2 regions of the Clostridium nitrophenolicum genome follow, and region 1 is predicted to be linked to the other one. Evidence: riboswitches for the same ligand, from Rfam matches in the RefSeq annotation. Region 1 holds a riboswitch; the other holds the start of a gene.
The links. Region 1 has a riboswitch for magnesium ahead of ACZ5N4_RS00690 (magnesium transporter). Riboswitches for the same ligand answer to the same signal wherever they lie in the genome.

Region 1 (3,438 bases):
AATCGTTCCAAGATATACATCAGCTTTTTCATATTTGTACTCTTTAATAGATATACCTTTATCTACAACTGAGGACTGTAAATAAAATTGCATATAAGGAGTTATTGTTGTACCTACCATTCCTATGAGAACTAAAAAATAATTTTTGTCAAACTTTGCTTGTGGTTTTACTATACTTACAAAAACATGACTCCAATTTGGTTTTACAAGAAAAGCTGTTATAAAATAACCAAAGAATGTGATTGTTAAAAACAAAAATATTTTTTCTGCCTTTGAATAATTTCCTCTTGTCAATATAAACCAAATAAGTGCTGTAAGTATTGGTATAGAAATATATTTGCTTATATGAAATAACTCTAAGCTGGCAGCTATACCGGCAAAATCACCTATGCATACACCAAGATTTGCTACAAGAAGTACAAGCATAGCAAAAAAAGCCCATTTAACACCAAATCTTTCTCTAATCAGGTCTGAAAGACCTTTACCTGTGACAACTGCCATTCTTGCATTCATCTCTTGAACTACTGCAAGGCCTATAGCTATAGCAAACATTCCCCACAACATTGAATATCCATAATGGGCGCCAACAACGGAGTAGGTAGTAACTCCACCGGCATCATTTCCCGCATTAGCTGTTATAATTCCTGGCCCAATTATACTTAATATCATTAGAAATCTATTTTTACTCTTCATGTTTATCTACCTCTTTCTAACCTACCTTTTTAAGTCTTCTTCTCCATGTTGGAACTAATATATCTTCCACTATGTCACTCATAATTACTACACCACATAGTTTCTGATGACTATTTATTACTGGAAGAGAAAGAAGGTCGTATTTAACACAAAGCTCTATAGCTTCATCTATATTTTCATGGTCTTCTATTTTAGTCATATCGCTAAGCATTATTTCCTTTAACTTTTCTTGTGGTTCAGATAATATTAGGCTTTTTAATGAAACTACACCTTGAAGCCTTTCCTGTTCATCGGTAATATATATATAATGCGAAACTTCATCATCTGGATTAATCTCTCTTAGAAGTTCAATGGTTTCTTCAACAGTTATATTTATATTGAAGGATATAAAATCCTTATTCATTATGCTTCCAACCGCTTCTTCACTATATCTCATTAAAGCCCTTACTTCGTCAGCATCCTCTTTTTCCATGCTGAGAAGAATATCTTCTGCTGTTTCTTCATCTATTTCTTCTAAAATATCTGCAATTTCATCGTTGGGCATATTATCTAGAACTTCATCTCTTTTAGATTGACTTAAGTTTTCCAATATATCAGCTTGGATGTCTGGCTCAATTTCCTCTAAAGTATCCGCAGCAAGATCTCGTTCAAGACTTTCAAATACTCTTTTCCTATAGTTTATATCCATATCCTCTAAAATATCCGCTAAATCTGCAGGATGTAATTTTGAAAGCTTTTTGTAGGTTACAGATAGTTTCAAATTATTATTCACCATCTCAAGTGATTCAACATTATCCCATACTATTAAACTATCAGATGGTTTTTTATCAAACATCTTGTAACAGCTTTTAACTAAGCCCTCTAATCCAAGTCTTCTTCCAAGAGCAAGTACACCTGAGTCAACAGCCACTACCCTATACTCTCCTGCTATTTCTGTAATTCTTAGATCATTAACTCTTACAAGCTTTTTCCCATTTATATCAACAATTTGTCTGTCTAATAAATGTTTCGATAAAAGATAAGAGTACTTTTGAAGAATGATTTCCCTCATTCCTTCACCTTTAATACGTATCCTGTCATCTTCTTCATAAAAGGAAATACGTTTAAATTCACAATTAAAAATTTCGCCGTCTTTCTTTACCATATAGCCTATAGCTCTTGGGAGTCCATCCTCAGTAGTTACATAGATATCACATAATTTGCCTACGGGTTCATTAAACTCATCATAGATTTTTTTGTAAAGAACCTTACTTAAGAAGAAATTAGATAGCTTTTTCATAAATATTCCTCCCTTCATACACAGAGGAATACTTACAAAACTGATAAGGAATTCATAGAAATGCCTAAGCGTTAGAAGTAAATTTCTTTATCGGTTAATGTAAATGTTCCTCTGTACATTCAATATTAAATTTTGTTTTGACCTAAATCGACCACTATAAGGGCCAACCTCCATTTAAAAACACCACCTAAAAAATAAAATAAAGGAGCCTATAAAAATTATAGGCTCCATGCAAACTAAAACTTTATAGTCCGAGTTTTAGCACTATATAGCTTTGAACTTAAATCGTTCAGCTACATTAAGTAAAACCTTGATTCGGTAATACCTGTTGACCCATTGGCATCTCTCGATGTTTCCGGGCAGTAGCGTGTATCTATATAGGAGCCTCACCTAACATAAGTAAAACATATCTTTTATTATTAACTTTCTTTCATTATTTATTATAGTACAAATTCCTTAAAATGCAACCATAAATATAAAATTTATTTAAATTCGCTTGTTATATTATATTATTTTTGTTTTTTTCAATATTACTAGTATTCATGCAAGATTTTGCCTATTTTCTTAATTTTCATCAAAATCTTTTATTGTAATTTTTGTAAATTTATTCAAAATGTTTTTATTTAGTTTAACTATTATGCTAAATTATTTATTCATATTTTTTTATCATTGTGTTAATATATTAATGATTTTTATGTATATGACATTATCATCTTCGCCAGAAAGTCAATAATATAATTTTTAAGAACGGAGAATATCAATGATACTAAATAATAAATTTTTACCTGTAAGTAAAAATGATTTAAAAGCAAAAGGCATAGATCAATTAGATTTTATTATAGTTACAGGCGATGCCTACGTGGATCACCCCTCCTTTGGTACTGCCATAATATCTAGAGTACTTGAAAATGAAGGTTTTACTGTAGGTATAATTGCCCAACCTAACTGGAATAACGCAGATGACTTTAAAAAGCTCGGAAAACCTAAATTAGGCTTTTTAGTTAATTCAGGCAATATTGACTCCATGGTGAATCACTATACTGTAGCTAGAAAAAGGCGACATGATGATTTATATTCACCTGGTGGTGAATCAGGCCATAGACCAGATAGAGCTGTTATTGTATACTCTAACAGAGTTAGAGAAGCTTATAAGGATGTTCCAGTTATAATCGGTGGGATAGAAGCTAGTTTAAGAAGATTCGCGCATTATGATTATTGGGATAATAAAGTAAGGAGAAGTATCCTTTTGGATTCTAAAGCAGATCTTTTAATATATGGTATGGGCGAAAAAACTGTAGTGCAAATAGCTAACCTTTTGAAATATGGGATGTCTATTCAAAAAGTTACTGATGTAAGAGGAACTGTATATCTTTCTAATAGCTTATCCCAATTAAGAGACTTTGTGGAAGTTCCGTCCTTTGAAGAGGTTTCTACAAATAAAAATGCTTATGCTGAAAGCTATAAAT
Region 2 (3,438 bases), 250 kb from region 1:
AATATTTTGTAATTCCTTTAACCTTTATAAACTCTTTTGCATTCTTCATGTTTTCCACCCCTTTATAGTTCTATTTTAAATTTTTCTTCTGATAAGGTATATAATCTTTTCCATAGGGTTTTATTAACGCCAACTACCACAATACACATAACTAAAGTTCCTATTAGAAGTAGAGGATAATTTCCTTTTTCTGTCGCCTCTGATATAAGAGCTCCAAGACCTATTGTTGATACAGTCTTTCCTCCGAAGTTAACATACTCTGACACAATACTTGCATTCCAACATCCACCCGTAGCCGTTACCATACCAGTTAAAAGATAAGGGAATATAGAAGGAAGAATAAGTATCTTCCATTTTTTCCATCCACTTACTCCAAAAGTCTTTGCTGCTGCTTTTAAATCTTCAGGAATAGCCATTGCTCCAGCAATTACATTAAATAATATATACCACTGAGTTCCCATAAGCATCAAGAGCACAGAAGCAACATTTAAGCCGCCAAGTTCATTCATAAAAAATACTAATATAACAGGGAAAAGTGCCGTTGCAGGGATCGATGCTACAACCTGAATAATTGGCTGCAGAATATTTGCAATTTTTTTGTTCATGCCTATAGCTACTCCTACAGGTACTGTCCATATTAATGCTATAACTTGAGCTGCAATAACTCTTAAAAAGGAATAACCTACAGCAGGTAGTATCCTTCCCCACTCATCTTTTGAAAGCTGCATTAATAATTTAAATGCATTAAGGCCTGAATATAAAAGTAATCCGCAAATTGATATTCTAAAAATCCATTTAACTGTAAACCCTATACCTTTTCCTTTAGCTTTTTCTCTATTTGAAAGTTTTACTGCAAATTTATCTATAAAATTATTTATTTTTTCTGCAAAAGGTTCAAATATTTTTTCAAGTAAAAATTCAATAATTACAGATCTTCTTAAAAGAGTAAGAACAAAGGATCGAGGTGCTTCACCTGATTCAGTAAGTTCTATTTTAAACTTATCTGCCCAAACAGTTACTGGTTTCCAGAACAATTGATCTAAAAGAACAATAACAAGTATTAATGCAGCGATTCCCCATGTTAATGCTCTAGTATTTCCTTGGCTTGCTGCAGTTTGTAAAAAAGAACCGATGCCTGGCAGTCTAAAGTCCTTACCCTTTAATGTAAACATCTCACAAGCCATAAGAAAGAACCATCCACCTGCCCAAGACATCATACTATTCCAGACCAATCCAATAATTGAAAATGGAACCTCTAATTTTTTAAAATTCTGCCACTTATTTAATCCAAATACGCTAGAAGCTTCTTTTAAATCCTTAGGTAGTATTTTTATAGAATGATAAAAGCTAAAAGTCATATTCCAAGCCTGACCTGTAAATATTAATATAATACAAGATAATTCCAAACCTATATTATCATTAGGGAATAACGCTATCAGGCCTAAAACTACAGCTGGTAAAAATGATAGTACTGGTATAGATTGAAGTATGTCTAATACTGGTACCATTATCTTTTCAGCTCTTTCGTTATGTGCGGCAATATATCCATACACAAGTGTGAATATTAAGGATAAAATATATGCTCCTGTCATTCTACCAACTGATTTTAAAACATACATTGGGAGATTTCTTATATCCGTTGAAACCTGTATTCCACTAGTGCTTACGTTTCCTCTTATTCCTGGAGAAATTGCTAAATATAGTACTGCTGCAATTGCTAGAAATATAATTATATCAAGCGCTCCAAATTTTCTGTTAACTATTGTCTTTTCTACTTTCATTTTACTCACTCTCCTTCTTATTTAATCAATAATTATCACCATCCTCAATATCCATAACTACCGCCACCTTTCCTAACTTTAGGCATATGATGGAAAATACACTAGCTTACTGACTGCTATTTTCTTTCATATACCTTAATGATAAAAATAAAAGAGCCCTAAAAAAGGCTCTAAAACTCCAAATACGAATAAATAAACATTCTTGCAAATATCCTTCGTTGAGCTTTAGCACTATATAGCTTTGAGTTAAACTCAGCTACATTAAGTAAAACCTTAATCCGGCAGTACCTGTTGACCCATTGGCATCTTTCGATATTTTTGGGCAGTAGCGTATATCTAATATAGGAGCCTCACCTAACAATATATTATTTAATTTTTGTCTAAATTTCTTGTACTTTGTAAGTATAAATTTTTATGTTTAGTTTGTCAATAAAATATTGTTATCTTTCTGTGTTAAGTTTAATTTACATATAAAGTTATATTTTAGGATAATAGTTAAAATCAGAATTTTTATCCGTTAAATATTTCTGTATAGCATCTAACACTATAGGAATACCTATTTTAATTTTATCCTCATTAACTTTACTTATACTAATTCTAAAATAATTATTAGTTTTATATTCTCTTAAAAAGCATGTACTTGTATCTAATAATTGTATATTCTTATTGGATAATGTGTTTATTATCTTCTCATATCTCAGACCATTATCTACGTATATACAGGCAAAATATCCTGATTTAGGTACATTCCATTTTATTTTAGGATGTTGAAATAGTGAAATCGTATCTTTTAAACAGCTCATTCTATCGGAATATAATTTACTAATTTTTTTCCTATGTTTATTAAACATACCACTCTTTAAGTAGATTTCCAAAGCACCTTGAGATAAGATTGGACTATTCATATCCACCCATTTTTTGTATTCTAAGAAAGTATTCATTAGCAGCTTAGGTAGTATAACTGCTGCAATTCTTAAACCTGGCACAAGAATTTTAGAATAGCTTTTTAGATAAATAACCTTTGAAGAAGTGCCATAGGTAAACATAGGATCTGATTTTTTATCTATTTCTAAATCCGCCATGATATCATCCTCAACGATATATACATTATATTTTTCCGCCATTTTAACTATTGCTTCCTTTTCTTCTCTAGTATATGAATTCCCCGTTGGGTTATGAAATCTAGGAATAGTATAAAAAAACTTAATATTGCCGTATTTAAATAACTTTTCTAATTCATGAAGATTAATGCCATTTAATCCTCTTTCAATTCCTAAAGCAGAAACATTGTTTAGTTCTAGGGATTTAATTATTCCATAATAGGTTGGTTGTTCAACAAGAACATTAGAATTTCCATTTGGAAATGGCATGGTTGCTAAAATATTTAAAGCTTGTTGAGACCCTGTGGTTATAACAATATTATCTGCTTTGGTGAATATTTGATATTCTTTAAGATGGTTAGTTAAAACTTGGATTAATGAATTTAACCCACGAGGATCACAATAAGTAAATAGCGTTTCTTTATAAAGTTCTATAGCATTGTTTAAACAGTGTTGAAATTTTTTATAAGGTAAAGTATCAATATCAGGAGCTCCTGATGAAAAATCAATTAGAGGATTTTCAAAAGAATTATCACTAGAAAAATCACTTTCTAGTA

Region 2: it holds a riboswitch for magnesium, as region 1 does, so the genes downstream of both, ACZ5N4_RS01755 (ABC transporter permease) here and ACZ5N4_RS00690 (magnesium transporter) in region 1, are expected to answer to the same signal.

What each region holds. Positions count from the first base shown of each region.
Region 1 covers NZ_AP042469.1:127,496-130,933, reverse strand. Annotated here, with positions in the region: gene ACZ5N4_RS00695 (NRAMP family divalent metal transporter) at 1-693, opposite strand, end outside; gene ACZ5N4_RS00690 (magnesium transporter) at 710-1,972, opposite strand; M-box (ykoK) riboswitch at 2,210-2,377, opposite strand; gene ACZ5N4_RS00685 (YgiQ family radical SAM protein) at 2,736-3,438, shown strand, end outside.
Region 2 covers NZ_AP042469.1:381,898-385,335, reverse strand. Annotated here, with positions in the region: gene ACZ5N4_RS01760 (ABC transporter ATP-binding protein) at 1-49, opposite strand, end outside; gene ACZ5N4_RS01755 (ABC transporter permease) at 63-1,781, opposite strand; M-box (ykoK) riboswitch at 1,985-2,150, opposite strand; gene ACZ5N4_RS01750 (aminotransferase-like domain-containing protein) at 2,258-3,438, opposite strand, start outside.